3 regions of the Bradyrhizobium sp. 155 genome follow, and region 2 is predicted to be linked to each of the others. Evidence: predicted binding sites of a transcription regulator. Region 2 holds the regulator's gene; each other region holds the start of a gene.
What was found. Region 2 encodes PhoB, which activates phosphate uptake and scavenging genes when phosphate is short. Its sites were predicted from a motif close to TGTCATNNANCTGTCAT; they were not measured.
Positions count from the first base shown of each region.

Region 1: the regulator PhoB is predicted to act here: its motif matches at 5,525-5,541, upstream of IVA93_RS12695 (UDP-2,3-diacylglucosamine diphosphatase).
Region 3: the regulator PhoB is predicted to act here: its motif matches at 2,807-2,823, upstream of phnC (phosphonate ABC transporter ATP-binding protein).

Region 1 is NZ_CP064704.1:2,626,047-2,636,242, reverse strand. It holds gene IVA93_RS12720 (antibiotic biosynthesis monooxygenase family protein) at 1-71, shown strand, start outside; gene IVA93_RS12715 (RbsD/FucU family protein) at 102-545, opposite strand; gene IVA93_RS12710 (caspase family protein) at 710-2,512, shown strand; gene IVA93_RS12705 (threonine/serine dehydratase family protein) at 2,585-3,568, opposite strand; gene IVA93_RS12700 (glycosyltransferase family 4 protein) at 3,632-4,675, opposite strand; gene IVA93_RS12695 (UDP-2,3-diacylglucosamine diphosphatase) at 4,689-5,501, opposite strand; gene thiD (bifunctional hydroxymethylpyrimidine kinase/phosphomethylpyrimidine kinase) at 5,707-6,507, opposite strand; gene IVA93_RS12685 (Lrp/AsnC ligand binding domain-containing protein) at 6,637-6,882, shown strand; gene IVA93_RS12680 (cytochrome c) at 6,907-7,836, opposite strand; gene IVA93_RS12675 (CHRD domain-containing protein) at 7,992-8,408, shown strand; gene IVA93_RS12670 (cystathionine gamma-synthase family protein) at 8,486-9,781, opposite strand; gene IVA93_RS12665 (c-type cytochrome) at 10,071-10,196, opposite strand, start outside.
Region 2 is NZ_CP064704.1:7,371,719-7,381,914, reverse strand. It holds gene pstC (phosphate ABC transporter permease subunit PstC) at 1-607, shown strand, start outside; gene pstA (phosphate ABC transporter permease PstA) at 612-1,457, shown strand; gene pstB (phosphate ABC transporter ATP-binding protein PstB) at 1,454-2,275, shown strand; gene phoU (phosphate signaling complex protein PhoU) at 2,286-3,002, shown strand; gene phoB (phosphate regulon transcriptional regulator PhoB) at 3,025-3,732, shown strand; gene IVA93_RS35060 (GcrA family cell cycle regulator) at 3,971-4,483, opposite strand; gene IVA93_RS35055 (aspartate aminotransferase family protein) at 4,939-6,141, shown strand; gene argF (ornithine carbamoyltransferase) at 6,141-7,076, shown strand; gene IVA93_RS35045 (Hsp33 family molecular chaperone) at 7,239-8,258, shown strand; gene apaG (Co2+/Mg2+ efflux facilitator ApaG/CorD) at 8,320-8,712, opposite strand; gene IVA93_RS35035 (OpgC domain-containing protein) at 8,917-10,182, shown strand; gene IVA93_RS35030 (SGNH/GDSL hydrolase family protein) at 10,182-10,196, shown strand, end outside.
Region 3 is NZ_CP064704.1:531,679-541,874, reverse strand. It holds gene phnE (phosphonate ABC transporter, permease protein PhnE) at 1-800, opposite strand, end outside; gene phnD (phosphonate ABC transporter substrate-binding protein) at 877-1,812, opposite strand; gene phnC (phosphonate ABC transporter ATP-binding protein) at 1,876-2,685, opposite strand; gene IVA93_RS02560 (LbetaH domain-containing protein) at 2,869-3,528, shown strand; gene IVA93_RS02555 (alpha-D-ribose 1-methylphosphonate 5-triphosphate diphosphatase) at 3,525-4,718, shown strand; gene IVA93_RS02550 (DUF1045 domain-containing protein) at 4,737-5,435, shown strand; gene IVA93_RS02545 (hypothetical protein) at 5,439-6,032, opposite strand; gene IVA93_RS02540 (selenium-binding protein SBP56-related protein) at 6,110-7,510, opposite strand; gene IVA93_RS02535 (dihydrodipicolinate synthase family protein) at 7,770-8,711, opposite strand; gene IVA93_RS02530 (methyl-accepting chemotaxis protein) at 8,836-10,196, opposite strand, start outside.

The DNA.
Region 1 (10,196 bases), 3.1 Mb from region 2:
AATTCTACGCCAGCGGCTTCCTGCAGATCTGCAAGGTGATCCGCGAGGTCGGACCATTCGAGCACGCGTGACGCCGTCCCGCATCGTTCGATCGTGCGCTGCTAGCTGATCACACCCTTCCTGATCAGGAAGCATCCGTAACTGCTGCTGTCGCCGACCTGTACGACGCCAAAGCTCGCCGCCGCCGCGCGATAAAAATCCGGCCGCGAGAGTTTTCCGGGCGTGACGGGCCGGCCGGCGGCACGCTCGATCTCCGCGAGCACCGCGCGCTGCACGTCGGGGACGCGGTCGGGATCGTCGACCGGCATCATCACGCGGACCGGATCGGGATCGAAATCGTCGAGCGGATAGACCGACATGATGGCGCGAATCGCGGTCTCCATGCTCATGCCCGGCAACTGGATCAGGCGCTGCGAATGCGTGCTCTGCGCGATGCGCGCCGAGGGGTGATTGGCATCGACGAAAGCAAGATCGTCGCCGTGGCCCATGGAAGCCAGTAGCCAAAGCAGGTCGGGCGTGAGGATCGGATCGATCGATTTCAGCATGTGACGGACTGTCCTCCCATTGGGCGCCCACCTTGGCAGGTTCCAAGCGTGATTCAGATCACGCAGCCTACCATGGTGATGGGGATCACGGACATCAAACTCGAACGCGGCCAAGTTTGCCGGCAACCAATACCGTATCGAGATCAGTGCCAAGGGAGCACGCCATGTTCCGCCTAAAACCTTTCCTGATGACGGCTAGCCTGCTGGGGAGCCTGTTCGGCTTTGCCTGCGGCCCAGTTTCCGCGCAAGTCGCCCCGGTCGAGCCGGCCCCTACCGCGCTGCAAGGCCCGGAACAGCGTGTCGCGCTGGTGATCGGCAATTCGAACTATCAGAACGCGCCGCAGCTCGCCAATCCGGACAACGACGCGGAGTCCATGGCGAAGTTCCTGAACTCCGCCGGCTTCGAAGTGGTCGCCGCGACCGACCTCACCCAGAACGACATGCTCCGCGTCGTCCAGGACTTCTCCGCCAAAGTGTCGGCGCGTGGTCCGAACACGGTGGCGATGGTCTACTATGCCGGTCACGGCGTGCAACTCGCCGGCGAGAACTACCTCGTTCCGGTCGACGCCAAGGTCTCGAGCCAGACCGAACTCGTCAACAACTCCGTCCGCCTGGTCGACGTGATGTCGACGCTGGAGACGATCCCGAGCCGTATGCGCATCGTCATCCTCGATGCCTGCCGCAATAACCCGTTCCCGAACGTGAACGATGCCGGCCGCGGCCTGGCCATCGTCGATGCCCCGAACGGCTCGATCGTCGGCTACTCGACCGCGCCGGGCGCCGAAGCGCAGGACGGCACCGGCGGCCACAGCCCCTACACGCAGGCCTTCCTGAACGTCGCGCGCGAGCCCAACGTGCCGATCGAGCAGCTGTTCAAGCGCGTGCGCCTCGAAGTGAACCAGACCACCAGCGGCGCGCAGATCCCGTGGGAGAGCTCGTCGCTCACGTCCGACTTCACCTTCTTCGGCGACACCGCGGTTGCCGCCAGCCGCGCACCGGTGAATGCGCCTGTGGTGCAGATGGCCTCCAATCTGCCGAGCCGCTCGACGCGCCAGGCCTATGACTACGTCGTGTCCGAAGCACGGCCGGAGTACTATCAGGAATTCATCACGATGTATCCGCACGACCCGCTGTGCGATCACGTCCGCTGGCTGCTCAACAACCTGCTGCTCACGCAGGCCTGGCACAAGGCGGTGCTCGCGAACTCGCCGCTCGGCTACAAGAACTTCTACGACAGCTACGGCAACACGCCCTATGCGCAGGTCGCGCTGAAGCTCCAGATGCAGCCGAAGCAGATCCCCTTGATGCAGGCGACCAAGTTCCTGGCGCCGCAGAATATCGCCCCGACCTTCAAGATCGGCAATCTCGGCCAGCCCAAATACATGCCGCTGCAGCAGGGTAATGGCGGCGCGCAAGTGAACGGCAATTTGCCGATCGTGCAGAAGTCGGGCGACAACAACGGCATCGGCAAGCTCGGACATGTCGGCCAGATCGTCAACCTGCCCGCGGGCAACAACCAGCCCAACCAGCAGAACGGCACGCCGTCGCAGACCCCGGGCAAGATCGTGACCCTGCCTGCGCCGACCAACACCACCAACAACAATGGCGGCATCGGCAAGATCGTGACGCTGCCTGCGACCAACAAGACGCCGAATGGTACTGCCAACGGCACAACCGGTGGCAATCCTGGCAAGATCGTGAGCATGCCGGTCAATGTCGGCAAGGGCGGCACGACCATCGATACGAAGCCCGTCAACGTTCAGACGCAGAACAACCCGATCCGCATCAACAACGGGGCGAAGATCAGCAACAACCCCGTGAACAAGGTGCAGGTGCAGAACAACAACCACCCGCAGTTCAATGAGACCAACCGGATCGTCAACAACGGCAGCAACAATTTCCGGCAGTCGATGAACCAGAGCCAGGGTGGCAACGGCGGCAACAACCACCGCGGCTTCATGCACTGATCGCGGTCGGCCACACACGACAAAGGGCAGAGCGGTGACGCTCTGCCCTTCTTGATGTCAGAAGATTGATTATCAGGCCACCAGCTCGGCAAACAGATCAGCGTCGACATTGCCGCCGGAGAGCACGATGACGACATTCTTGCCGGCAACATCAAGTCGTCCCGCAAGCAGCGCCGCCAGGCCGACCGCTCCGCCCGGTTCGACCACGAGCTTCAGCTCGCGATAGGCAAAGGCGACGGCCGCGCCGACTTCCTTGTCCGAGGCGGTGACGCCGCGCGCGAGCAGCTTGCTGTTGATCGCAAACGTCATCTCGCCGGGGATCAGGGCCATCAGCGCATCGCATATGGTGCGGCCGGCGGGTGCGTGCGGCTCGCGATGGCCCGCGGTCAGCGAAAGGCTATGATCGTCGAATGCCTCGGGCTCGGCGACGACGATTTGGGCCAACGGAAAGCGTGCCTTCACGGCCGTCGCGACGCCCGCGATCAGACCGCCGCCGGAGGCCGGCGCTACCACGATGTCAGGAGCGAGACCGAGTGCCGCCATGTCCTCGGCGATCTCGCGGCCGGCCGTGCCTTGACCGGCGATCACGAAGGGATCGTCATAGGGCCTGACCAGCGTCGCGCCGCGCTTCTCGGCGATGCCGCGCGAGATCGCCTCGCGGTCGTCGCGGTCGCGGTCGTACAGCACGACCTCGGCACCGTAGGATTTGGTACGCTCGCGCTTTGACAACGGCGCATCCGCGGGCATCACGATGGTCGCCTGCATGTCGAGGATCTTTGCCGCCGCCGCCACGCCCTGGGCGTGGTTGCCGGAGGAGAACGCGACCACGCCGCCGGCGCGCTTGTCCTGCGGGATCGAGGCGACCTTGTTGAAGGCACCGCGAAACTTGAACGACCCGGTGCGCTGGAGCATTTCCGGCTTGAGATAGACCTTTGCGCCGACACGCTCGTTGAGCACGGGAAAGGACAACAGCGGGGTGCGGACGGCGAAGGGTGCGATCACGCGTGCTGCGGCGTCGATATCGGCAGGGCCGATCGGGAGAAGCTGTTCTGTCATGCCTGATGTTATCGCGCCGGATGAGGCGCGGGCAAGGCATCTCCGGGCGAGGGCTTCTTCCCCTCAGGCGACGAATCGCGCCGGTTCTGCCCCGTTCCGGCCGGGCATCACGGCGCCGGCGGCCAAAATGCTCTCGATAAAAGCCCGGGCCGAGGCCTCCCAGGTGTAGTTGGCGGCGAATTCCACGCAGTCCTGCCGGGAGATGTCGAGCGCGGCAAAGCAGGCGCTGCGCAGATCGTGATCGAGCGCGCCAACCGGCGCATCGCCGATCACGTCGCGGGGGCCCTTCACCGGGAAGGCCGCGACAGGCAGGCCGCTCGCCAAGGCTTCGAGCAGAACGAGGCCGAACGTGTCGGTCTTGCTCGGAAACACGAAGACATCGGCGGCCGCGTAGATGTCCGCCAGCTCCTCGCCATGCTTTTCGCCGAGGAAGATCGCGTCCGGATAGGCCTCCTCCAGCGCGACACGCGCCGGGCCGTCACCGACGATCACCTTGGTGCCGGGCAGCTCGAGGTCGAGGAACGCCTCGAGATTCTTCTCCACCGCGACCCGACCGACCGAGAGGAACACCGGCGCCGGCAGGCAGAGATCGATCGCGCGGGGATGGAACAGATGGGGGTCGACGCCGCGCGGCCACAGCACGACATTGTCGAAGCCGCGCTCGGTCAGCTCACTGGCGAGCGCCGGCGTCGCCGCCATCACGGCGCGGCTGGGGCTATGGAATCGGCGCAGCGCCCGCCAGATCAGCGAGCCCGGCACCGGCACGCGGGCGCGGACATATTCGGGAAAGCGGGTGTGGAAGCTGGTCGTGAAGGGCAGCTTGCGCTGCCGGCAATAGCGGCGGACCATCAGGCCGATCGGCCCCTCCGTCGCGATGTGGATGCTGTCCGGGCGCGCCTCTTCGATCAGCTTCGCGATTCTGCCCGGGCGCGGCATGGCCACCCGCACGTCCCGATAGCTCGGCATCGCAAAGGTGCGGAACCATTGCGGCGTCAGGAACGAGAATTCGACGTCGAGACTTTTGGCGGCGTCGGCAAGCTTGGTCAGCGTCCGAACCACACCGTTGACTTGCGGGTGCCAGGCGTCGGTCGCGACCAGGATGCGCATCAGGCTGCCCTTGTCATGCGGCTTTGGCTGCGATCTGCGGGACCTGTGCCGGCTTCTCGGCCTGGTTCGCCCAGGTGATGATCTCGAAATGGCCCTCGTCGTGCTCGACCAGTGCCGTGCAGCTCTCGACCCAGTCGCCGCAATTCATGTAGCGGATGCCGCCCTCGTCGCGGATCACCGCGTAGTGGATGTGGCCGCAGATCACGCCGTCGGCGTCGTGGCGCCGCGCTTCGGCGGCGAGCGCCTGCTCGAACGCGCCGATATAGTTGACCGCGTTCTTGACCTTCTGCTTGGCCCATTGCGACAGCGACCAATACGGCACCTTGAACATGCGCCGGAAGAAGTTGACGAAGCGATTGAGCTGAATCGCGAAATCGTAGGCCTTGTCGCCGAGATGGGCGAGCCAGCGTGCGTTCTGCACCACGAGGTCGAAGATGTCGCCATGGATGACGAGATACCGCTTGCCGTCCGCGCCGGTGTGGACGGTGTTCTCGACCACGTCGATGCCGCCGAAATGCGTGCCGTAATAGTTGCGCAGGAACTCGTCGTGATTGCCGGGGATGTAGATGACCTTGGCGCCCTTGCGCGCCTTGCGCAAAAGCTTCTGGACGAGGTCGTTATGCGATTGCGGCCAATGCCAGCTCGATTTCAGCGCCCAGCCGTCGACGATATCGCCGACGAGATAGATCGTGTCGGCATCATGGAAACGCAGGAAATCGAGCAGAAGATCGGCTTGAGAACCGCGGGCTCCGAGATGAACGTCGGAGATGAACAACGTGCGAAAGCGCCGCTCCGGGCTCTCGTCACTCACATCGTAACTTCCCATGCGCCAGCCTGTAACAATGTCCCGTGACAGGGGGATGACCAATTGAACCTTTGAGGCACCTTAGGATACGAATCGCGCTTGCCTCGCCCACCCGCGAATATCAGTCGCATGCGACAATCAGGCGACATGGCGTCGCAGCGCCCTCCGCACGAACCCGGAGCTGCATGGCGGGAGGGACTAGCGGTGGCGCGCTCGCGACCGGCGGTCAGTAAAATTTATGGAAATGATGGATCGGGCCGTGTCCGTGGCCGACGCTGAAGCGGTCGGCGGCGGCGATCGCCGCGCTGATCCAGGTCTTGGCGTTGCGCACGGCGCGCTCGAGATCCTCGCCTCTGGCGAGCCCTGCGGCGACCGCCGAGGACAGCGAGCAGCCGGTGCCATGGGTGTTGCTTGTGGCAAGGCGCGGCGCGGCGAGCGCGATCGTGGTGCTGGCATCGACGAGATAATCGATACTCTCGGCGCCCTCGCCGTGGCCGCCCTTGATCAGGACCGCACGACAGCCGAGCGCCAGCAGCCGGCGCCCCTGGCTTTCGATCTCGGCCTCGCTGGCCGCGACCGGCTCGTCGAGCAGAGCCGCGGCCTCGGGCAGATTGGGTGTGATCACCGAGGCCAGCGGCATCAGCTTGATGCGCAGGGCATCGACGGAATCGGACGCGAGCAGGCGATCGCCCGACGTCGCCACCATCACGGGATCGAGCACGATACGCCCGGGCGCCCAGCGCGACAGCGCGGCCGCGATCGCATCGATGCTGGCGGCTTGCGCCACCATGCCGATCTTGACCGCGCCGACCTCGAGATCGGAAAACACCGCGTCGATCTGCGCGGTGACGAATTCGGCGGGCACGGCGTGAATGCCGGTGACGCCGCGGGTGTTCTGCGCCGTCAGCGCCGTGATGGCAGAAGCGCCAAAAACGCCGAGCGCGGCAAAGGTCTTCAGGTCGGCCTGGATGCCGGCGCCGCCGCTCGAATCGGAGCCGGCAATGGTCAGCGCTACGGGTGTCGTCATGGGGCGCTCTTCAGCGTTTTCGAAGCCATGGCCCGTCCTAGCGCGCCTCTCCCAGCCCAGCAAGTTCGCTTGCTAAATCCGGCCGGGTTTGGCCTATTAGCCGTCAGATATGCTTTCGGAGTGACCGCGATGGTTCCCTTTTTCGTCCAGATCAAATGCAAGCTCGGCCAATCCTATGTGGTCGCCAATGCGCTTGCCGAAGCCGAGATCGCCTCCGAGATCTATTCCACGGCCGGGCAATACGACCTGCTGGTGAAGTTTTACGTCGACAACGACACCGATATCGGCCACTTCGTCAACGAGAAGGTGCAGGTGCTGCCCGGCATCCAGGACACCCTCACCATCATCACCTTCAAGGCGTTTGGCGCGAGTTGACCGTCCGAAAAAGGGCAGGCCCGATCAGGTGCCGCCCTCCTTGCGCTTGGGACGCGGCGGACCGTCCACCGGCGGCAGCGATTTGAGATAGTCCGCCATCGCCGCGAGATCGTCGTCCGGCAGTTGCGAGGTGTTCTTGATCACCCGCGTCATCGCGCCGCCGACGCTGTCGCCGTCGGGCAATTCGCCGGTCTTCAGGAAATAGGCAATATCCTTCGCGCTCCACTCGCCAAGGCCCTTCTGGGTGATGTTGGGCACCCATCCCTCGCCTTCCGGATTGGGGCCTCCAGCGAAGCGTTGTGCGGCGGTGATGCCGCCAAGCGCGTTGCGCGGGCTGTGGCATTCCGCGCAATGGCCAAAACTGTTGACGAGATAGGCGCCGCGATTCCACTGCGGTGACTTCGCGCTGTCGGGGACGAAGGGCTTGTCGTCCAGAAATAAGAATTTCCAAATGCCGACGTTACGCCGGATGTTGAACGGAAAGCGCACATCGTGGTCGCGCACCTTGCCTGCGACGGCCGGCAGCGTTTTCAGGTACGCAAAGAGATCGAGCACGTCCTCGCGCCTGGCGTGCTGATAGGACGTATAGGGAAAGGCCGGAAAATAATGCCCTCCGTCCGGCGAGACCCCGTGCATCACCGCATTGACGAATTCGGCATCGTTCCATTTGCCGATGCCATCGGTCGGATCGGACGAGATGTTCGGCGCGTAGAACGTTCCGAACGGCGACTTGATCGCGACGCCGCCGCCGAGCCTGAGACGATCGGGCTGGTCGGGGACGGCATGGCATGAGGCGCAGCCGCCGGCGTTGAAGATCACCTGGCCATTGGCAAGATCAGGGACGCGGGCAGGCGCGGTGCCGACGGCCGCCCCCACCGGCGCGCTGAGCCACCAATAGACGCCGGCTGTGGCGAGTGCGGCGAGCAGCGCCACGGAGATTGTTCGTCGCAACATGCGGTCCTTTCGTCATCGCGGCGAAGCTTATGACCGATGTCCTCGCGGCTCCAGCCACGAAGAATTTAGCCCACCGCGGCCTGAAACGGGAATAAACTGCAATGCCGGCTGTTGGAAGTTTGGCAGCCCAAACGGGTTCAGCAGGGAGAAAAATCATGAACAAGATCGTCATCGCCATGTCAGTGCTTGGCGCCGTTGCTTTTGCGGGTTCGGCCAGCGCGGAAAAGCTGAAAGCAACGCTCGACGCCAAGTCGGAGGTCCCCGCAACGACCAGCAGCGGCACCGGAACGGCCGATCTGGATTACGACGCCGCCAGCAAGAAGCTGTCCTGGAAGGTCACCTATTCCGGCCTGTCCGGCCCTGCCACCGCCGCGCATTTCCACGGACCTGCCGAGCCCGGCAAGAACGCCGGCGTTGCGATCCCGATCCCAGGCGCTGCGACCAGCCCGGCCGAGGGCTCGGCGACGCTGACCGACGCGCAGGCCGCCGATCTGCTCGGCGGCAAACTCTACGTCAACATCCACACCGCGGCCAATCCGGGGGGCGAGATCCGTGGTCAGGTGACGAAGTAAGCTTCGCACAGACCAACAAAAGGGGCGGCTGCTTGCGCAACCGCCCTTTTCGATTCCGCGTAGCGCTGGCGCAGGCGTCACACCTCAGGTTCGGCTGCGTTCAGCGCCTGCGCGAGGTCGGCGATCAAATCCGACGGGTGCTCGATGCCGATCGACAGCCGGATCGTGGAATCGAGCACGCCGATCTTCCGGCGGATGTCGGCGGGGACGCCGGAGTGGGTCATGGTGGCAGGCAGGCTCGCAAGCGACTCCGTTCCACCAAGGCTCACCGCCAGCTTGAGGATTTGCAGCGCGTTGAGGAATTTCATGGCGGCGGCCTTGCCCCCGACGATGTCGAACGAGAACGTGGACCCTGCCCCCGAGCATTGCCGCGCAAACACAAGTCCGTCCGGCGACGCCGCGTCGTGATGACCGAGATAGTGCACCTTGGCCACTTTGGGATGATCGCGCAGATAGTCCGCCACGAGGCGCGCATTCGCATCCGCCTTTTCCATGCGCAGGCTCAGCGTCTCGAGCGAGCGGTTGATCATCCAGCAGGAATGCGGATCGAGCTGGGTGCCGATGGCGCCCCGCAGCGCCTTGATGCCTTTCACCACCGCCTTCGCGCCGAGCGCGGCGCCCGCGATCAGATCTGAATGACCGCCGACATATTTCGTGAGCGAGTACAGGGAAATATCGGCGCCGTGCTCGATCGGTCGCTGAAACACCGGCCCGAGCAGCGTATTGTCGCAGGCGATGATCGGAACGTGTCCTTGGGTCTTTCCGATGCTCTCAGCGACACGCCGCATCATCGCGATGTCGACCAGCCCGTTGGTCGGGTTGGCCGGGGTCTCGATCAGGATCATCGAAATCCGGCCCTTGCGCATGGCCTCCTCCGCGGCTTGGCTGACCACGGCTTCATCGACGCCATCGGCGAAGCCGACGGCGCCGATCGACAGACGCGCAAGCGTATTCGTCAGCAGCGTTTCCGTGCCGCCGTAAAGCGGCTGGGAGTGCAGAATGACGTCGCCGGGGCGGACGAACGCCAGGATCGTGGTCGCGATGGCCGCCATGCCGGATGAGAACAGCGCACAGCTCTCGGTGCGCTCGTAGATCGCGAGCCTGTCCTCGACGATTTCGCTGTTGGGGTGATTGAAGCGCGAATAGACCAGGCCCGCGCCCATTCCTTCCGGCGGCTCGCGCCGGCCGGAGACGAAATCGAAGAAGTCCTGCCCGTCCTCGGCCGTCTTGAACACGAAGGTCGAGGTCAGGAACACCGGCGGCTTGACGGCGCCTTCCGACAATTGCGGATCATAGCCATAGGTCAGCATCAGCGTTTCCGGATGCAGCATATGGTTGCCGATGTGCGTCTTAGACGGGAACGGTTTTACCATGGCTTGTCTCGCTGTTGCTGATTGAGGCGCTCGCCGCGGGTTGGAACTCCTGATGTCGTGACGCAGTCAGGAGCGAGATGCGTCAGCGTCAAAAGCTCACGCCAATGCCGCGGCGGCTGGAGCAAAGATAGCTGCTCCGGTAGCGATCCGTCAGGCCTTGCGGATAGAATTTCCAGCAGCGCTGCGCGCCGACATGAAAAAAGCGGCTGCTTTCGCAACCGCTTTTTCCCGATTCCCAGTAGCCCGGATGGAGCGAAGCGCAATCCGGGCTACGAATCTTTTTCTTCCGTCAACCGTTCTTCACACGAAACGTCTCGTGGCAGCCGCCGCATTCCTTGCCGACCGCGGGGAAATTCGCCTTGAGCGAGTCGAGATCCTTGATCTTGCCCTTGGCCTCGCCGACGACCTTGGCGAA
Region 2 (10,196 bases):
AATCGAGCTGCTCGCCGGTATTCCCTCGATCATCTACGGCATGTGGGGCTTCTTCGTGTTGGGTCCGTTCCTGGCCAACACGTTCCAGCCCTTCATGATCAAGATCTTCGACGGCGTTCCCGTGCTGGGCGCGATCTTCGCAGGTCCCCCGTCCTATCTCAGCCTGTTCAATGCCGCGCTGATCCTTGCCATCATGGTGCTGCCCTTCATCACCTCGATCTCGGTCGACGTGTTCAAGACGGTGCCTCCGGTCCTGAAGGAAGCCGCCTACGGCGTCGGCTGCACCACATGGGAAGTCGTCCGCAGCGTGGTGATCCCCTACACCCGGGTCGGCGTCATCGGCGGCATCATGCTGGCGCTGGGCCGCGCGCTCGGCGAGACCATGGCGGTGACCTTCATCATCGGCAACTCGTTCCGGATCTCGTCATCGATCTTTGCGCCGGGCACCACGATCTCGGCGGCGATCGCATCCGAGTTCGCCGAGAGCGACGGCCTGCACCAATCCGGCCTGATCCTGCTCGGCCTCCTGCTGTTCGTTCTGACCTTCTTCGTGCTCGCAGCGGCGCGGCTGATGCTGATGCGGCTGGAAAAGAAGGCGGGGAATTAGCGCCATGAATCCGATCTATTCACGCCGACGCCGCAAGGACATCGTCGTCCGCGGGCTCTGCATCGCCGCAACCGCCTTCGGCGTCACCTGGCTCGCGCTGATCCTGATCACGCTGCTCTACAACGGGCTGGCGGGACTCAATGTCCAGCTGTTCACCGAGAACACGCCGCCACCGGGATCGAACGAGGGCGGTCTGCTCAACGCCATCGTCGGCTCGCTGATCATGACCGTGATCGGCGTCGGCATCGGCGCGCCGCTCGGTATGTTCGCCGGCACCTATCTCGCCGAATACGGCCGCAATGACCGGCTGACCTCGGTGATCCGCTTCATCAACGACATCCTGCTCTCGGCGCCCTCGATCATCATCGGCCTGTTCATCTACGGCGCCGTGGTGGTGCCGATGCGCGGCTTCTCGGCGATCGCAGGCTCGCTCGCCCTCGCGGTCATCGTGATCCCGGTGGTGCTGCGCACGACCGAGGACATGCTGCTGCTGGTGCCGAACGCGTTGCGCGAGGCGGCCTCGGCGCTCGGCCTGCCGCGTTCGCTGGTGATCAAGCGGATCGCTTATCGTGCTGCCCGATCGGGTCTCATCACCGGCGTGCTGCTCGCGACCGCTCGCGTCGCCGGTGAAACCGCGCCGCTGCTGTTCACCGCGCTATCGAACCAGTTCTTCAGCCTCGGCCTGAACAAGACGATGGCGAACCTGCCTGTGACCATCAACAACTTCGTGCAGAGCCCCTATGCCTATTGGAAGCAGTTGGCCTGGAGCGGGGCGCTGCTCATCACCCTGACCGTTCTTGCCCTTAATATTTTCGCGCGCATCCTTGGCGCCGAGAGGACCGCAAAATGAGTGATCTTTCCGTGTCGATGAGCGCGTCCGGTGGACTGCCGCACGCGGCGGTGCTGCCCGAGGCGCCCCCCAAGGTGACCGTGCGTAACCTGGACTTCTATTACGGCGAGCACCATGCGCTGAAGAACATCAACCTGACGCTCGGCGCCAACCGCGTTACGGCGTTCATCGGTCCGTCGGGCTGCGGCAAGTCGACCCTGCTGCGCATCTTCAACCGGATGTACGACCTCTATCCCGGCCAGCGCGCCACCGGTCAGCTCATGCTCGATCAGACCAACATTCTCGACCCCAGGCTGGACCTCAATTTGCTGCGCGCCCGCGTCGGCATGGTGTTCCAGAAGCCGACGCCGTTCCCGATGACGATCTACGAGAACATCGCGTTCGGCATCCGTCTCTATGAGAAGATCTCGAAGTCCGAGATGGACGGCCGCGTCGAGAAGGCGCTGCGCGGCGGCGCGCTGTGGAACGAGGTCAAGGACAAGCTCAACGCCTCCGGCCTGTCGCTCTCCGGCGGCCAGCAGCAGCGCCTCTGCATCGCCCGCACCGTCGCGGTGCGGCCCGAGGTGATCCTGTTCGACGAACCCTGTTCGGCGCTCGACCCGATCTCGACCGCCAAGGTCGAGGAGCTGATCCAGGAGCTGTCCGAGGATTACACGATCGCTATCGTCACCCACAACATGCAACAGGCGGCGCGCGTCTCCGACAAGACCGCCTTCATGTATCTCGGCGAGCTGATAGAGTTCGACGACACCAGCAAGATCTTCACGTCGCCGTCAGATCGGCGCACGCAGGATTACATCACCGGCCGGTTCGGCTAGGAGACGCGACATGGGTTCTGAACATACCGCAAAGGCTTTCGACACCGACCTCCAGGAACTCACTCGCCTGGTCGCCGAGATGGGCGGCATCGCCGAGCGCATGATCGTCGAGTCCGTCGACGCGCTGATCCGCCGCGACGTCCCGCTCGGCCAGCGCGTCGTCGCCATCGACACCGAGCTCGACGCGCTGCAGAAGCGCATCGAGGAGCGTGCGGTGCTCACCATCGCCCGCCGCCAGCCGATGGCGGTCGATCTGCGCGAGATCGTCGGCGCCATGCGCGTCGCGACCGATCTCGAGCGCATCGGCGACCTCGCCAAGAACATGGGCAAGCGCGTCGCGGCGCTGGAGACGGACTTCCATCCGCTCAAGCTGTTCCGCGGCCTCGAGCACATGACCGACCTCGTGCAGCAGCAGGTCAAGTCGGTGCTGGACGCCTATGCCGCGCATGATTTGCCGGCGGCGATGGCGGTGTGGAAGGGCGACGAGGAAGTCGACGCCATCTGCACCTCGCTGTTCCGCGAACTCCTCACGTACATGATGGAGGATCCGCGCAATATCTCGTTCTGCATCCATCTGATGTTCTGCGCCAAGAACATCGAGCGGATCGGCGACCACGCCACCAATATCGCCGAGACCGTGTTCTACATGATCGAGGGCCAGGCGATCACCGACAAGCGGCCGAAGGGCGACATGACGACCTTTGCCAACACGGTACCGAACACCTGAAGACTTAAGGAGCGACGACCCGATGGGCGCACGCATTATGGTGGTTGAGGACGAGGAAGCCCTGACCGAGCTTCTCCGCTACAACCTCGAAGGCGACGGCTATGACGTCGAGACGGTGATGCGCGGCGACGACGCCGACACCCGCCTCAAGGAGCACATCCCCGATCTGATCGTGCTCGACTGGATGCTGCCGGGCCTGTCAGGCATCGAATTGTGCCGGCGGCTTCGCACCCGTCCCGAGACCAAGCAGCTCCCGATCATCATGCTCACCGCGCGCGGCGAGGAGAGCGAGCGGGTGCGGGGTCTTGCGACCGGCGCCGACGATTACATCGTCAAGCCGTTCTCGGTGCCGGAGCTGCTGGCGCGCGTGAAAGGCCTGCTGCGGCGCGCGAGCCCGGAGCGCCTCGCCACCGTCCTTGCTTTTGGCGACATCGAGCTCGACCGTGACAAGCGCCGCGTGGCGCGCTCGGGCCGGCCGATCGATCTCGGTCCGACCGAATATCGCCTGCTGGAGTTCTTCCTGGAGCATCCGGGACGGGTGTTCTCGCGCGAGCAGCTGCTCGACAGCGTCTGGGGCCGCGACATCTATATCGACGAGCGCACCGTCGACGTGCATATCGGCCGCCTGCGCAAGCTGCTCAATCTCGGCCGCGAGCAGGACCCGATCCGCACCGTCCGCGGCGCCGGCTACGCGCTGGATGATCGCTTCGCGAAGGCGGAGCAGGTGTAGGGTTGCAGGCTTGTTTGTTGGCGAGCTGTCCCTGCATTCTCAGCCGTCGTCCCGGACAAGCGAGCGAAGCGAGCGCTGATCCGGGACCCATAACCACCGAACGTGGTTTGGCGAAGACTCGGAGTGACCCCTTCCGCACGATTATTGCGTGCTCGGAGTATGGGTCCCGGCCCCCCGTGCGCAATTGCGCACTAGGCCGGGACGACACTGAAATTGTTGAACTGTCTTCGCGTGACGACTAACGGGGACCCGGCTTTACCGGTGCGCGGCGCCGATCCGACGCGGGCTGGTACGCAACGCGCGAGTGCTGGGCGCAATAGGGCAGTCCGGACAGCGCCCTTCCACCGCAGAAGAAGAAGTCCGGGCTCGAGGGATCGCCGACCGGCCAGTGGCAGGTCGCCTCGTTCAATTCCAGCAGCGACAGCCGCTGGCTCATCGGCACCACGTTGTCGTAGGTGACCGGATCCGGCTCAGCCTCGACCTCGAAGGCCTGCGCCAGCGCGGTGTTGCCGCGCGAGATCGGGCGGCTCACCCGCATCATGTGCTGCGCGGGGCGCGCCTTGCGCGGCCGCGGCGCTGCCGATGATGGGCTCTTGGCGCGGCCCGAAAGGCCGAGCCTGTGCACTTTGCCGATCACGGCATTGCGGGTCACATTGCCGAGCTCCGCCGCGATCTGGCTGGCCGAAAGTCCGGCCTCCCAGAGCTTTTTCAGCTGCTCGACGCGATCATCGGACCAGGTCAAAACCGTCATTGCACCCTTTCCCTCGCTGCGCGCCAGCCATCCTGGGGCCTCGCAGCGAATGCCTAAGCCTTCAAAAACCCGTGCCGCCAGAATCCCTTAAGGCTCGCCGGGCGCGTCTTGAACGCCCGAACGTTTACGCCGGTACATAAGGACTTAAAGATCAGAACCACTGCACGAGATGTCGTATCTGACAATCCAAACGCTACAATATGGCGTGACTCCCGCGCAAGAGTCCGCCGACTCGCTTCCACATGTTCCGTGGCCAAATCCCGCAAAATCGGCACCGCAAGACTACGGATTCAGCGTTTCGCGAGGCTTTCCGGGCGGCATTGACACCCGTTTCACCAGGCCTAAGATAGTCGCACGTGCCGCCCTCAAGAGGCGGCACGTTTCGTTTTCCGGGCCGGTCGATGGTGCGTTGCGCAATGCACGCTCACTCCGTCCGCAACATTCAAGTGACCATCATGACTAACAGCGCAGCGCCGCATTTGCTCCCCGTTTTCGCCAGGTCCGACCTTGGTTTCGAGCGTGGCGAAGGCTGCTGGCTGATCGCGACCAATGGCGAGCGCTATCTCGATTTCACCTCCGGGGTGGCGGTGAATGCGCTCGGCCATGCCCATCCGGCGCTGGTCGCGGCGTTGCAGGAGCAGGCCACCAAGCTCTGGCACATGTCGAATCTGTTCCAGAGCCCGGACGGCGAAAAGCTCGCCGCGCGCCTGTGCAATGAAAGTTTCGCGGATTTCGTGTTCTTCTGCAATTCCGGCGCCGAAGCGCTGGAATGCGTGATCAAGGTCGTGCGCCGTTATCACGCCGCAAAGGGTCATCCCGACCGCTATCGCATGATCACCTTCGAAGGCGCCTTCCATGGCCGCACGCTGGCGACGCTGGCCGCAACGGGATCGGCAAAATATCTCGAAGGTTTCGGCCCTCCGATGGAGGGCTTCGACCAGGTTGCGCATGGCGATCTCGATGCCGTGAAAAAGGCAATCGGTCCGCAGACCGCCGGCATCCTGATCGAGCCGATCCAGGGCGAGGGCGGTGTGCGTTCGGCAACGCCCGCCTTCCTGAGGGCGTTGCGCCAGCTCTGCGACGAGAAGGGTCTGTTGCTCGCCTTCGACGAGGTGCAGACCGGCATGGGCCGCACCGGCGATCTGTTCGCGTACCGCCGCCTTGGCGTCGAACCCGACGTGATGTCGCTGGCCAAGGCGCTCGGCGGCGGCTTCCCGATCGGCGCCTGCCTTGCGACCGCCGAAGCGGCGTCCGGCATGACGCCGGGCTCGCACGGCTCGACCTTCGGGGGCAATCCGCTCGCGATCGCGGCTGCGAACGCCGTGCTCGACGTCATGCTCAAGCCCGGCTTCTTCGACCACGTGCAGAGGATGTCGCTGCTGCTCAAGCAGAAGCTCGCCTCCGTGATCGACCGTCACGGCGATGTCGTCAGCGAAGTGCGCGGCGAGGGCCTCCTGATCGGCATCAAGGCCGTGGTGCCCTCCGGCGATCTCGTTGCAGCCTTGCGCGACCAAAAGCTGCTCACCGTCGGTGCCGGCGACAATGTCGTGCGTTTCCTGCCGCCTTTGATCGTCACCGAAGCCGAGATCGAGGACAGCGTCGGGCGGCTCGAGCGCGCCTGCACCGCGTTGTCCGGCAACAAGCGGGCGGCAAGCTGATGAGCAAGTCGCCCGATAAAACACCGAAGCACTTCCTCGATATCAACGAGCTGCCGCTGTCGGAGCTCAAGCGCATGCTCGCTGCGTCCTCCGCGATGAAGGCGAAGCAGAAGGCGCATCAGCCGGTCAGGCCGCTCGAAGGCAAGACCCTGGCGATGATCTTCGAGCGCCCCTCGACGCGGACGCGGGTGTCTTTCGACGTCGCCATGCGCCAGCTCGGCGGCGAGCCCATCATGCTCACCGGCGCCGAAATGCAGCTCGGCCGCGGCGAGACCATCGCCGACACCGCGCGCGTGCTGTCGCGCTATGTCGACGCCATCATGATCCGCATCCTCAATCACGATGCCCTGCTGGAGCTTGCAGCGAACGCCACCGTGCCCGTCATCAACGGCCTGACGCGCCGCTCGCATCCCTGCCAGGTGATGGCGGACCTCATGACCTACGAGGAACATCGCGGCCCGATCGAGGGCAAGACCGTGGCCTGGACCGGCGACGACAACAACGTGCTCGCCTCCTGGGCGCACGCCGCCGAGCGCTTCAAGTTCCAGCTCAATGTCGCGACGCCTCCGGAACTCGCGCCGAAAAAGGCGATGCGCGACTTCATCAAGGCGACCGGCGCGCCGATCATGCTCGGCACGGATGCCGAAGCCGCCGTGCGCGGCGCCGATTGTGTCGTGACCGACACCTGGGTGTCGATGGGCGACAAGGAAGGCAAGCACCGCCACAACGTGCTCAAGCCCTATCAGGTCAATGCGCAGCTGATGTCGCTTGCCAAGCCGGATGCGCTATTCATGCACTGCCTGCCCGCCCATCGCGGCGAGGAGGTCACCGACGAGGTGATCGACGGTCCACAATCCGTCGTGTTCGACGAGGCCGAAAACCGCCTGCACGCGCAAAAGGGCATTCTGGCCTGGTGCTTCGACGCGGTGAAGTAATCCGGGCCGGTATCCGCCGTGCCGGCGAAGTAGGTCTTCATCGTCGTCCTGGCCTTCGCCAGGACGACACCGAATTTGCCGTGCTTGCGTACGATCCGTGCTGCATTCTGGATGCAGCCCTCACCCCTTCCAATTCCGCCTTCCGACCCCAGATAAAGCGCCATGGTTTCCCAATCCCCTGATATGAAAACCGGGCCTGAAGGCCCGGTTCGCGCGCCATCCGCGGTTCCGATCGATGACGCCGTGCTGCCTTACGAGGTCGACGCGCTCGATGTGCGCGGTCGGCTGGTGCGGCTTGGTCCGGCGCTCGACGAAATCCTGACCAAGCACGATTATCCCGCGCCGGTCGGCAAGCTGCTCGGCGAGGCCATCGTGCTGACCACGCTGCTTGGCTCCTCGCTGAAGTTCGAGGGCCGCTTCATTCTCCAGGCCCAGACCGACGGTCCGGTGTCGTTCCTGGTCGTGGACTATCAGGCGCCGGATCGCCTGCGCGCCTATGCGCGCTACGACGCCGCGCGACTCGGCGAGGCCAAAGATACTGGCACGCATTCCGGCGCGCTGCTGGGCCACGGCCATCTCGCCATGACCATCGACCAAGGCCCCGACATGAGCCGCTACCAGGGCCTGGTCGCGCTCGACGGCGGCAGCCTCGAAGACGCCGCTCACGAATATTTCCTGCGCTCCGAGCAGATCCCGACACGCGTGCGTCTCGCTGTCGGCGAGGAATGGCGTTCGAACGACGGCGGCAAGCATCGCTGGCGTGCTGGCGGCATGCTGATGCAGTTCCTGCCGAAGGCGCCCGAGCGTGCGCGGCAGGCCGATCTGCATCCCGGCGATGCGCCCGAAGGCGTCGAAGTGCACGCCGTCGCTGAAGACGATGCCTGGGTCGAGGCACGCTCGCTGATCGAGACCGTCGAAGACGTTGAGCTGATCGATCCGGAGCTGTCCGGGGAGCGGCTGCTCTACCGCCTGTTCCACGAGCGCGGCGTGCGCGTGTTCAATCCGCTGCCCTTGAAGGCGCAATGCTCCTGCTCGCGCGATGCGGTGGCATCGATGCTAAAGAGCTTTTCGTCTGACGACCGTGCCGCGATGGTCAAGGACGACAAGGTCGTCGTGACCTGCGAGTTCTGCAGCTCGGTGTACGAGTTCACGCCGGATGAAGCAGGCGTGGAAGACGCGTAAGGCGTTAGCCTGCAGGTGCGATAGGGTCGGCCAAAGCGGAGCGCGCCCACCATCTCCTGCCCTAGTTCAACACCCGCTTGTTGTCCGGGCTGTCCAGCGAGAACGTCGGCACGTCAATTTCGAAGCGCTCGCCAGTCGCGCTGACCATCTGGTAGCGGCCGGTCATGAAGCCCGAGGCGGTCGTGAGCGGGACGCCGGAGGTGTATTCGAAGCGTTCGCCGGGCGCGAGCGTCGGCTGCTCGCCGACGACGCCCTCGCCCTTCACCTCCTGCTGCCGGCCCGTGGCGTCGGTGATGATCCAGTGCCGCGTCTTGAGCTGCACGGTCTCGTCGCCGGAATTGGTGATGACGACGGTATAGGCCCAGAAATAACGGGAGCGGTCAGCCGACGACTGCTCCGGAACAAAGTTCGGCTCGACGGTCACTTCGATCTGGCGGGTCACGGCGCGGTACATGATTGCCATCATACCGAAAACCGCCCGGGAACCAAACGCCGGAGACGCCTTGGCGACATCGTCCCGCCAGAATTCGCAGGGAAGTACACGTCCAAATGGGCTTGCAAATGTACTTGCTTGTGATCCGGTCGCTTTGCGAGATGACGGCCGGACCGGTACACTCCTTGCCACGTCGCGATTTGCGGAAGGGTTTTTAGGCCCCCGATGACCATTGCCGACCAAGTGACGGGATCGACGATCGCGGGAACCGCTAAACCTGTGGAGGTCAAGTCCGCGGGAGCGAAGCGGCGCGCGGCCGCGCCGGCCATTTCGCTGCCAGCCATCGGCGAGCGCGAGCTCCGGCTGGACCTATTCCGCGGCCTTGCGCTGTGGCTGATCTTCATCGACCATTTGCCGCCGAGCCTTCTGACCTGGTTCACGATCCGCAATTACGGCTTCAGCGACGCCACCGAGATCTTCATCTTCATCTCCGGCTATACCGCCGCCTTCGTCTACGGTCGGGCGATGCTGGAGTCCGGCATCGTCGTCGCCACCGCGCGCATCCTGCGGCGCGTCTGGCAGATCTATGTCGCCCACGTCTTCCTGTTCACGATCTTCCTTGCCGAAATCTCCTACGTCGCGACCAGGTTCGAGAACCCGCTCTACACCGAAGAGATGGGCATCATGGATTTCCTCAAGCAGCCCGACGTCACGATCGTGCAGGCGCTGCTGCTGCGCTTCCGTCCGGTCAACATGGACGTGCTGCCGCTCTACATCGTGCTGATGCTGGCGCTGCCCTTGATCCTGTGGCTGATGAAGTGGCGCCCCGACGTGACGCTCGGCCTCTCGGTCGCGCTCTACGCGGTGACCTGGGAATACGACCTCTATCTGTCGGCCTATCCGAACGGCTTCTGGGCCTTCAATCCCTTCGCCTGGCAATTGCTGTTCGTGTTCGGGGCATGGTGCGCGCTCGGGGGTGCGCGACGCATGTCGCACATTCTGGCTTCGCGGGTGACGATGTGGATCGCGATCGCCTATCTGGTTGCGGCATTCTACGTGACGCTGACCTGGTATGTGCCGCAGCTCTCCCACTTCATGCCGAAGCGGCTCGAGCAGTGGATGTATCCGATCGACAAGGCCGACCTTGACGTGCTGCGCTTCACGCATTTCCTGGCGCTGGCCGCGCTCACCGTGCGCGTCCTGCCCCGGGACTGGCCGGGCCTGAAATCGCCCTGGCTGCGGCCGCTGATCCTGTGCGGCTCGCATTCCCTGGAGATATTCTGTCTCGGCGTCTTCCTCGCCTTTGCCGGCCATTTCATCCTGGCCGAAGTCTCGGGCGGCCCGGTCATGCATGCGCTAATAAGTCTCTCCGGAATCCTGATCATGTGGGCCATGGCCTGGCTGATTTCGTGGTACAAGCGGGTGGCTGACAAGAGCGGTTCGAAAACCAAAAGCGCCGTCGGCAGCGCCGATATGGCGGGAGGGGGCTGATGAAGGCGAAGGTT
Region 3 (10,196 bases), 1.0 Mb from region 2:
AGCAGGATGGCGCTGACGTCCGAGTAGTAGAACTTGCGGATGGCGACGACGAGCTCCTGGCCGATGCCGCCGGCACCGACGAAGCCCATCACGGAGGCCTCGCGGACGTTGATCTCGAAACGCAGCAGCGCGTAGCTGGCATAGCCCGCCGTGACCTGCGGCAGGATGGCGAAGCGCATGCAGGACAGCCAGCTCGCGCCGGTCGAGCGGACGCCTTCGACCGGTTTCATGTCGGCGTTCTCGACGATCTCCGAGAACAGCTTTCCAAGCGCGCCGGTGGAGTGAATCGCGATCGCCAGCACGCCCGCCATCGGCCCCAGCCCGAAGGCGATCACGAAGATCAGGGCAAACACGATGCCGGGGACCGTGCGGGCGAATTCGAGCAGGCGCCGCACGACGAAGCGCAACCACGGCGCGGGCGAGGTGTTTTCAGCCGCAAAGAAGTTCAGGCAAAACGCAAAAGTCGCGCCGATCAGCGTGCCGACATAGGAGATCAGCAAAGTCTCGCCCAGCATCCTCAGCCATTTGCGCCAGCCCCACAGCCACTCGCCGACATCGGTCCAGACCCGCTGGCCGGTGTCGAGTGTGAGGATGCGGTCGAAATAGCTGATGAAGTTGCCAAAGTGGGCGAACAGCGTGCGCAGATTCACTTCAGCGCCGATCGCGGCCAGACACAGTGCTGCGGCGAAGATCACGGCTCCAGACAGGATTCGGAGCCGCTTGCGCGCCACCGCCTGGCGATAGGCGGCGTTGAGCACGGCGAGCTGTTGCTCGGGGAGGATCGAAACCGCGACGGTCATCTTGGCCAGGAAAATGGTCAATCAAAGAGAAAGAGCCGGGTCCATCGACCCGGCTCCAGTGGCATCGTCCCGAAACTCAGGACGCCTTCTTCTTACGCAGCGCATCGACGAACTTGATCAGCTCGATCGTGCCATCCCAATCCTTGGTGGTCGCGGGATGAAAACCCTTCTTCTGGCCGTCCTGGAGGCGATGGAACGCAGCCTTGTCCTTGGCCGGCGCGTCGAAGAACGCCTTGGCGATGGCGGCCTTGGCCTCTTCCGGCAGGTCAGAATTGTAGGCATAGGGGCCGTTGATGATCGGCGCCGACTTGTGGATGATGCGGAAATCATCCTTCTTCATCGCCGAGCCATCGGCATTCTTCAGCATGCCCTTGGTCAGCATCTGCGCTAATGTCGAGTCGTTGTCGCTGGTCCACTGGTTGGCCGCGACGTCGACCGTGCCCTGCGCCAGCGCCAGGATCGCGTTCTCGTGGCTTCCGGTGAAGACGACCTTGCTGAAATAGGTGTCGGCGTCCGCGATGCCCATCTTGTCGAGCTCGAAGCGCGGCACGTTGTTGCCGGAGGTCGAGTTCGGGTCGACCAGGCCGAGGTTCTTGCCCTTGAGCTGGTCGATGCTCTTGTAGGCGCTGCTCGCCTTGACGAAGAACACCGAGTAATAACCGGTGGAGCCGTCGGAGTTGATGTCGTTGGCGAAGGCGTCGGTCTTGACGCCGGTCAGGCGGGCGCGGGCGAACGAGGCCGAGCCGTAGCTCGCGATGTGAATGTTGCCGGCACGCTGGCCTTCGATTACGGCAGCGTAGTCGTTGGCGATGCGCAGCGTGACTTTCACGCCCAATTCCCTGGAGAGATAGCTCATGAACGGCGCCCAGCGCTCGGTCACGCCCGAGGCGTTTTCCGCCGGAATGACCGCGAAGGTCAGCTCGGGATATTTGGCTTTCCAGTCTTCGGCGGAGGCCGAAGTCGTCAACGCGAGCGCGGCGGCGCCGGCGAGAATCAATCTGCGAGTAATCATGATAGCCTCTTCATTGGTTGAGGTCGGTTGACGCAAAATTGGTAAGTCCTGATGCGGCGCAGCTCAGGCGGCGGCCGCCGTTCCAAGCGCCGGAATGCCCTGTCGCACCGGTGCAGGCGTGCCGCCCATGACTTCGGCGGCTTCGAGATCGTAGAGCTCGCGCGCCACGTGGTCGGTCAACTCGGCCGGCGCGCCGTCGAACACCACGCGGCCCTGCGCCATGCCAATCAGGCGGTCGCAATAGCTGCGCGCCAGGTCGAGCGAATGCAGATTGCAGAGCACCGTGATGCCGAAGTGCTTGTTGATGCGCAGCAGCGCATCCATGACGATCTTGGTGTTGCGCGGATCGAGCGAGGCGATCGGCTCGTCGGCGAGGATGATGTCGGGCTGCTGCACCAGCGCGCGGGCAATCGCGACGCGCTGCTGCTGGCCGCCGGAGAGCTGATCGGCGCGCTGGGCCGCGAGCGGGGCAATGTCGAACTGTTCGAGCGCGGACATCGCCAGCGCCCTGTCCTGCTCGGGCCAGGTCTGCGACAGCGAGCGCCAGGCCGGCATCGTCGCAAGCCGTCCCATCAGGACGTTGGTGAGCACATCGAGCCGGCCCACCAGATTGAACTGCTGAAAGATCATCGCCGAGCGCGCCCGCCACTGCCGCAGCTCCTTGCCGCGCAGCGCCGTGACGTCGAGGCCGTCGAACAGGATGCGGCCCTGTGCAGGGGTCGCGAGACGGTTGATGGTGCGCAGCAGGGTCGACTTGCCGGCGCCGGAGCGTCCGATCACGCCGACGAAGCCGCCGGGAGAGACTTGAAACGAGGCGTCGTCCACCGCGGCTTTCACGCCGAAGCGACACGTCAGACCTTCAACCACCAGCATGCAGGGCTCCAGAGTAGCTGGGACCCACCGCTAACGCCGGCGCTTGACACTTGTGTGACACGGACGTTGCGGTGCGGCGATCCTACACACCTCATCTCCTGTTCATCCCCTGTCATGGCGTCGTCATGACATTGTCATCAAGCCGCTCGAAGAGAAACGCCCGCCCTCTCGTTCGGATTCAACATGGCCGCCAAAGCTCTTTCGGTCCAGCCGACTGTCGATCCCTCCGCGAAGCTGCACGACGCCAGGCTTGGGGCCTACACCGAGGTCGGCGCGCGCACGATGCTGCACGAGGTGACGATGGGGGATTACTCCTATGTCGTGAACGACGCCCAGATCACCTACACCACCATCGGAAAATTCTGCTCGATCGCGGCGATGACACGGATCAATCCGGGCAATCACCCGATGCAACGCGCCACGCAGGCGCACTTCACCTATCGTTCGAGCGCCTATTTCGAAGGCGAGAGCGACGACACGGAATTCTTCGACTGGCGGCGCCAGCATCACGTCCATATCGGCCATGACGTCTGGATCGGCCATGGCGCGATCGTTCTGCCGGGCCGCAACATCGGCACCGGCGCGGTGATCGCGGCCGGCGCCATCGTCACCAAGGACGTTCCGGCCTACACCATCGTCGCCGGCAATCCGGCGCGCATCGTGCGCCGGCGGTTCTCGGAAGAGGTTGCGGGGCGGCTTGCGAGGCTCGCTTGGTGGGACTGGGATCACGACAAGTTGCGTGAAGCCCTGCCCAATTTCCGCAAGCTCGGGATTGAGGATTTCCTCACGGCATACGAAGCAGGGGCACCCTCTTCTGCCAGCAAACGAAGCGCGGTCGCGTGACAGACATATTCCTCGAGGGCGGGCGGGCCCTGATCGGCTCCGAGTTCGCCGAAACGTCGCTTCTCGTGTCCGGAACGGACATCGCAGAGATCAATGCCTCGCGCAGCCGGGCGCGGCTGGCGATCAAGGCGCGCGATCTGCTGGTCCTGCCGGGCATCGTCGATCTGCATGGCGATGCCTTCGAGCGACAGATGATGCCGCGCGCCGGGGTCGATTTCCCGATCGACGTCGCGCTCGCCGACAGCGACCGCCAGGCGATCAGCAACGGCATCACCACGGTTTTTCACGCCACGACCTGTTCGTGGGAGCCGGGCCTGCGCAGCGCCGGCAATGCGCGCAGCCTGATGGAGGCGATCGAACGGCAGCGCCCGCAATTCGCCGCCGACACCCGCTTTCACCTGCGCCACGAGACCTACAATCTCGACGCCGAAACCGAGATCAGCCAATGGCTCACTGAGGGCCGCGTCGACCTGTTCGCCTTCAACGACCACATGGACGGCACGGTTGGGGACATGGCCAAGCCGCGCAAGCGCAATCGCATGGTGGAGCGCACCGGCCTGTCGAGCGAGGAATTCGACCGGCTGGTCGGACACATAATGTCCCGCGCCGCGGATGTGCCGGCTTCCGTGTCACGGCTGGCCGCGACGGCCCGCGCCGCCGACGTGCGGATGCTCTCGCACGATGATGCGACGCCGGCGATGCGCGAAGGCTTTCGCGCCATGGGCGTGGCGATTGCGGAGTTTCCGATCAACGAGGAGACAGCGCGGGCGGCAGCAAGCCACGGTGACGCCATCGTCTACGGCGCGCCGAACGTCGTGCGCGGAGGCAGCCACACGGGCTGGACCAGGGCATCCGACATGATCGCCAAAGGGCTCTGCTCGGTTCTGGCCTCGGACTACTACTATCCCGCGCAGCTGCTCGCTGCGTTCCGGCTCGCCGCCGATGGCGTGCTGCCGCTGACCGAGGCCTGGAATCTGGTCTCCGCCGCGCCCGCGCGCGCGACCGGTCTTGCAGATCGCGGCGTGCTCGCGGAAGGCCGGCGCGCGGACATTCTGCTGGTCGACGACAGCATGCCGCTGCGGCCGCGGCTGATCGCCGTGATATCAGGCGGCAAGCTCGTGCATCTCACCGAGGCGACGCGGTTGCTTGGCATGCCAGCTACCCCGCGCCAAGCTGTCGCCGCGGCATAAACCCGCTATGCTCGGACGATGACGAGTTTCCCCCGCTACGCGATCTATTTTGCCGCAGGCAGCGACAGCGCGCTCACCCGCTTCGGCGCGGAGTTGCTCGGCTACGATGCCTATACCGGCAACGAGCTGCCGTTTCCCGCCGACGCATCGCGTCTCGCGCCGGACTGGCGTGATGTCACCGCCGATCCCCGCAAATACGGCTTTCACGCCACGCTGAAGGCGCCGATGGCGCTGGCGTCCGACAGGCGCGAGGTCGAGCTTGTTGCGGCCTGCGCGACATTCGCCGGCAGGGCACGCGCAATTCCGGTGATCCGCCCGGTCGTCGATTCCATCAGCGGCTTCATCGCCGTCATTCCCGGGGAGCCGGTCGGCGAACTCCAGCAGCTCGCCGCCGATTGCGCGCGCGACTTCGACTCCTTCCGCGCGCCGCTGAGCGCGGAAGACCGTGCGCGGCGCAAGCCGGAGAAGCTGAGCGAACGGCAGCGCCACTATCTCGACCGCTGGGGCTATCCTTACGTGATGGAGGAATTCCGTTTCCACATGACGTTGACGGGCCGGCTCGACGTGGAGCGGCGCGGGCCGATTCTGGAAATGCTGCAGGGAAGGTTTGCTGCGCTCGGCCTCAAGACGCTTGCGATCGATCGCGTCGCGCTGTTCAAACAGGACCACGCCAAGGCTCGCTTCCGCATCATCGGCGAGTGGGCTTTGACCCAGTAAGTGTCAGTGCCAGCTCGCGAGATTGAAGCCGAAGGCCACAACGCCAACCAGAATGAGGCTGGTGGCCCAGATTACATCCAGATTGAACCAGCTTCGCGAGACGAACCTCAATCCCAGATGGCGGTAGACCAGCCACGCCAGACATCCGCCGGCGCTGACCATGGCAGCGACGTGCACCAAAGACACCAGAACCGCCATCCCGAGACTCGCCTTCATCAGCGCGCCGGCGGCCTCATGGCCGGCATCGAGTTCGAAGGCCTGGCAGAGCCCGAGATAGATCGGCACGAGCATCAAGGCGGCGCCGTGAGCAATGGCAACGGCAAATGACCAGAGCGCCAATTGCGTCGGCGGAATTCGTGCCAGCGCGCGCGGATGGCGCCGCTCGACCAGCCGATAGACGCCGAAGCCGATGACGAAAAGGCTCGCGCCGAGCTGGATCGAACGCTGCCACTCGGCCAGCACGAGCAGGAACGCGAATGGCAGCAGCACGAGAAGCGTTGCCAGGAGATGTCCGGCGGCCAGAGCCCACAACGCACGAAAGAGCGCGCGCGGGCTCTTGTCCATGAGCCCGGCCGAAACGGCGAGCGGCCAGCCCATTCCCGGATTGACCCCGTGATAGAGACCGCTCGCAACAAGAGCGAGCCACAGCCAGCCGAGGCTCGCGTGTGCCCAATCTAGGCCGACGGGTAGCAAAAGGAGTCCGTCGAACAATCGCCGCCCTCCAGCCTGATCTGGTGCGCACGATATCCGTCGGGGAAGCTCACGAAGTAGTTCTTGTCGAGCTCGAAGCCACCATTGCGACCGACATTGGCCATGACTTCCAAACCCGGAACGCCATCGGGATAGAACTGGTCATCCCAGGTGGAATAGAGCGAATTGGTCCAGTACACCCGCCTGCCGTCCCGGCTGATCTCGACCATCTGCGGACCGGCCGCAAATGCCTTGCCGTTCGGATGGGGGGTGCGGCGCGCGATGCCGCCGATGTGAACCGAGCCCGCAAGCTTCGGCTTTCGCGGATCACTCACGTCGTACTGGCGCATTTCACCCGTGCCCCAGCACGAGACATAGAGAAAACGATCATCCATCGACAGGTCGATGTCGGTCACCAGCGGCGGCACGGCGCCAAAGCCCTGAAGCAGCGGCGGGAGCTTCTCCTTTGGCGCAGGCTCGGGCGGGATCGTCGCCGTCTTCTCCGCATGGAATTTTCCGCCTTCGCGCCACCAGGTCCAGATCGAGGCTTCGAGATTCGTGGTGTCGACCACAACGCCTACAAAGCCGTATTCGCGAACCGGATCGTGCGCCGGCCGTACCTCCAGCGCCATCTGATGATTGGCGCCGAGGTCGATGGTCTGCACGTTGCGACGGGCGCGGAGATCCCAGAAGTGGAGACGATGGCCATATTTGTTCGCCAGCAGATCTTCCGGGACGATCCCGTTCTCGAACTGCGGCGGCAATGCCCATTCGCTCGTCACCATGTAGTCGCGCGGCAGGTTCCACCAGAAATCATAGTGCAGCGTCTGCGGACCGCGGTCGATCTCCCATCGTCCAAGGACCTCGAACGTCTCGCAATCCATGATGAAGACGCCTGGAGGCCCGTTGGTGCCGTCCTTGCCGCCGCCGCCGAGCGTGCTCACATAGACGCCGTCCGGCCCGCAATGGATGGTGTGCGGCCGCGAATAGCCGGTCTTTTTGAAGACTTCCTCGGGCTCGATGATCTTGTGGATTTTGGCTTTGGTCGGATCGGGCTTGGTATCGATGATGTAAATCCGCGACGAGCGCAGCCCGGGGATGATGAGATAGCGCCGCTCGATGAAGGCATGCCCAGTGAGCGGCGACAAGGCGGAGGAGCAGGCATTCCAGCCGAAGTGATGAAACTCATCGCCCTTGTTGGGCATCGTCACGGTGTGGACGATCTGGCTGTAGGTCGGCGATCCCGGCTTGGCGTCGATCACCGCGAGAGCATCCGGTTTCGAGAAATCCGGACTGAGCAGCAACGTGTAGGCAAAGTTCTCCGCAGGAGCTTCCATCGCAAGCTTGGGCGATGCGTGAAAGGTGGGATCCGGCCTCATCGTCATGGCACTGCCTCCCTGTTTCGTTGGTTCGCACCAACCTGGTTCGGAATAGCGGCATAATGAAGAGCTGTTGCGCGATGTCTTGAGTTGCTCCGCGGGCCAGGTTGGCGAGCGTACAATATGTCATCGCCGGGCTGCGGGAAACCGCCCGAACCGCGTTAATTCGACGCCTTCAGCCAGATGGAAGCTGGCGGGATCAGGCCAGGGGTGCGCACCTCACACTCAGCGTCGTCCCGGCCTTCGCCGGGACGACAGCGTTGCGCTACTTCCCCCACCTCAACGCCAGCGCATCGCGCTCCTTGGCCAACTCCAGCAGCCCGGCCCGCGTCGCCGGGTGCAACGGCTGGAGCGGATGCCGCACCGTGTCCGACTTGATCACGCCGCCGGCCTGCATCATCGCCTTGCAGGCGATCAGGCCGCATTGGCGGTTTTCGTAGTTGATCAGCGGCAGCCAGCGTTCGTAGGCGGCTTTGGCCTCTTCACGCTTGCCGGCGAAATAGGGATCGACGATCTGGCGGATGCCGTCGGGATAGCCGCCGCCGGTCATCGCGCCGGTGGCGCCGGCATCGAGATCGGCGAGCAGCGTGATCGCTTCCTCGCCGTCCCAGGGACCCTCGATATCGCTGCCGCCGGCGTCGATCAGGCTGCGCAGCTTTGCAGCCGCGCCCGGCACCTCGATCTTGAAATAACGGATGTTGGCGAAATCGCGCGCCAGCCGCGCGAGTAGCTCAACCGACAGGGGGGTGCCGGCGACAGGCGCATCCTGGATCATGATCGGAATCTTGATCGCGCCCGACAGCACCTTGAAGAATTCGACGACGCCTTTTTCGGGCACGCGGAAGGTGGCGCCGTGATAGGGCGGCATCACCATGACCATGGCGGCACCGGCCGCCTCGGCCTGCCGGCTGCGCGCGGCGCAGACGGCCGAGCTGAAATGCGTGGTGGTGACGATCACGGGAACGCGGCCCGCGACATGCTCCAGCACCGCATGCATCACGGTCTCACGCTCGGCATCCGTGAGCACGAACTGCTCGGAGAAATTGGCGAGAATGCACAGACCGTTCGAGCCTGCGTCGATCATGAAATCGATGCAGCGACGCTGTCCCTCAAGGTCGAGTTCGCCGCGCTCGTCGAAGATGGTGGGTGCGACCGGGAACACGCCGCGATAGGGGCGCTGGGCCTTGTGGTGGGGCGTGACCGGCATCGAACTCTCCATCCCTGATATCTCTTACATCTGCCGCGACGCTCGCACAGCGCCACAGATGTACCCGCCGCGCGCATCGGCGGCAATGCCGATCGCGCGACGTAAGGACGGAAGATTGTCGAAGCTATGCGGTCCTCACCGCGCCCAAAAAGCCCTCGACCGCGACGCGGAGACGATCGGCGTCGGCGGACATTTTCGTCACGGACACCGACAGGACCGAACCGGCATTGCCGGTCTCCTGGTTCAGCCTGGCGACGCTGCCGATGGTGTCGGTGACCTCGCGGGTTCCCTGCGCGGCCTGCTGGAAGTTGCGGGAGATCTCGGTGGTGGCCGCACGCTGCTGTTCGACCGCTGCCGCGATCGCCGTCATCTTTTCGTCGATGCCGCTGATCGCGCCGCCGATCGCGCGGATGGCCGCGACCGCCTGGCCCGTCGCGCCCTGGATCTCCGCGACCTGGCGGGAGATTTCTTCCGTCGCCGTCGCCGTCTGCGAAGCGAGGCTCTTGACCTCGCCGGCGACCACGGCGAAGCCGCGGCCGGCCTCGCCCGCGCGCGCGGCTTCGATGGTGGCGTTCAACGCCAGGAGATTGGTCTGCCCTGCGATGGCGTTGATCATCTTCACGACCTCGCCGATGCGGCCAGCGGTCTGATCGAGGATTTCGACCGTCGCATTGGTCTGCGCTGCCTGCGACACGGCTTCGCGGGCCTCGCGGGCGCTGGCCTGCACCTGCGCGGAGATCTCGCCGACGGACGCCGAGAGTTCTTCGGTCGCCGCTGCGATGGTCTCGAGATTGTTGGTGGCCTGCTCGGCGGAGGAGGAGACCGCCGCGGTCTGGCTGCTCGATTCCGAAACCAGTGAGCGGACGTCAGTCGCGGTGGCATCGAGCTCCTTGGTCGACGCCGCAACGCTGTGAATGACGGCTTGCACGGTGTCGTCGAAACTGCGGCAGGCCGCATCGACGGTGCCGGAGCGGGCGAGCTGGAGCGCCTGCTGCGATTCGCGCTCCTGGCCCAGGCGTTCCGCGGTCGCCGCGCTCTCGCGCAGGCTTTCGAGTGCGGCCGCCATGGTGCCAAACTCGTCGGGATACCTGGATTGCGGGACGGGCGTCGCGTAGTCGCGGGCGCTGATCTTGGCGATCGCGTCCAGGATGGCGCGCACCGGGCGCATCAGGCGATTGCGCACCACGTACACGCCGGTCAGGGTCACGGCCAGCGCGAGCAGGAACGCGAGCGACTGCACGACGAGATTGGTGAGCGCCTTGGCCTGCACCGTTTCCGCCCGGACGATCGACTGGTCGAGCGCCTTGTTCGCCACCGCGACGATGGACGCAAAGGGTGACTGACACAGCGTATTCCATTCCGCGGCGGGCATCGCGGGCTTACCGCTGCCGTCGAAATTCTTGGTGAGGTCGCCGATCTGCTTGAGGGCACCGTCGGTCTTGGCCTTCGCGTCCGCCGCTGCCGTCACCAGCTCCGCCGCCACGC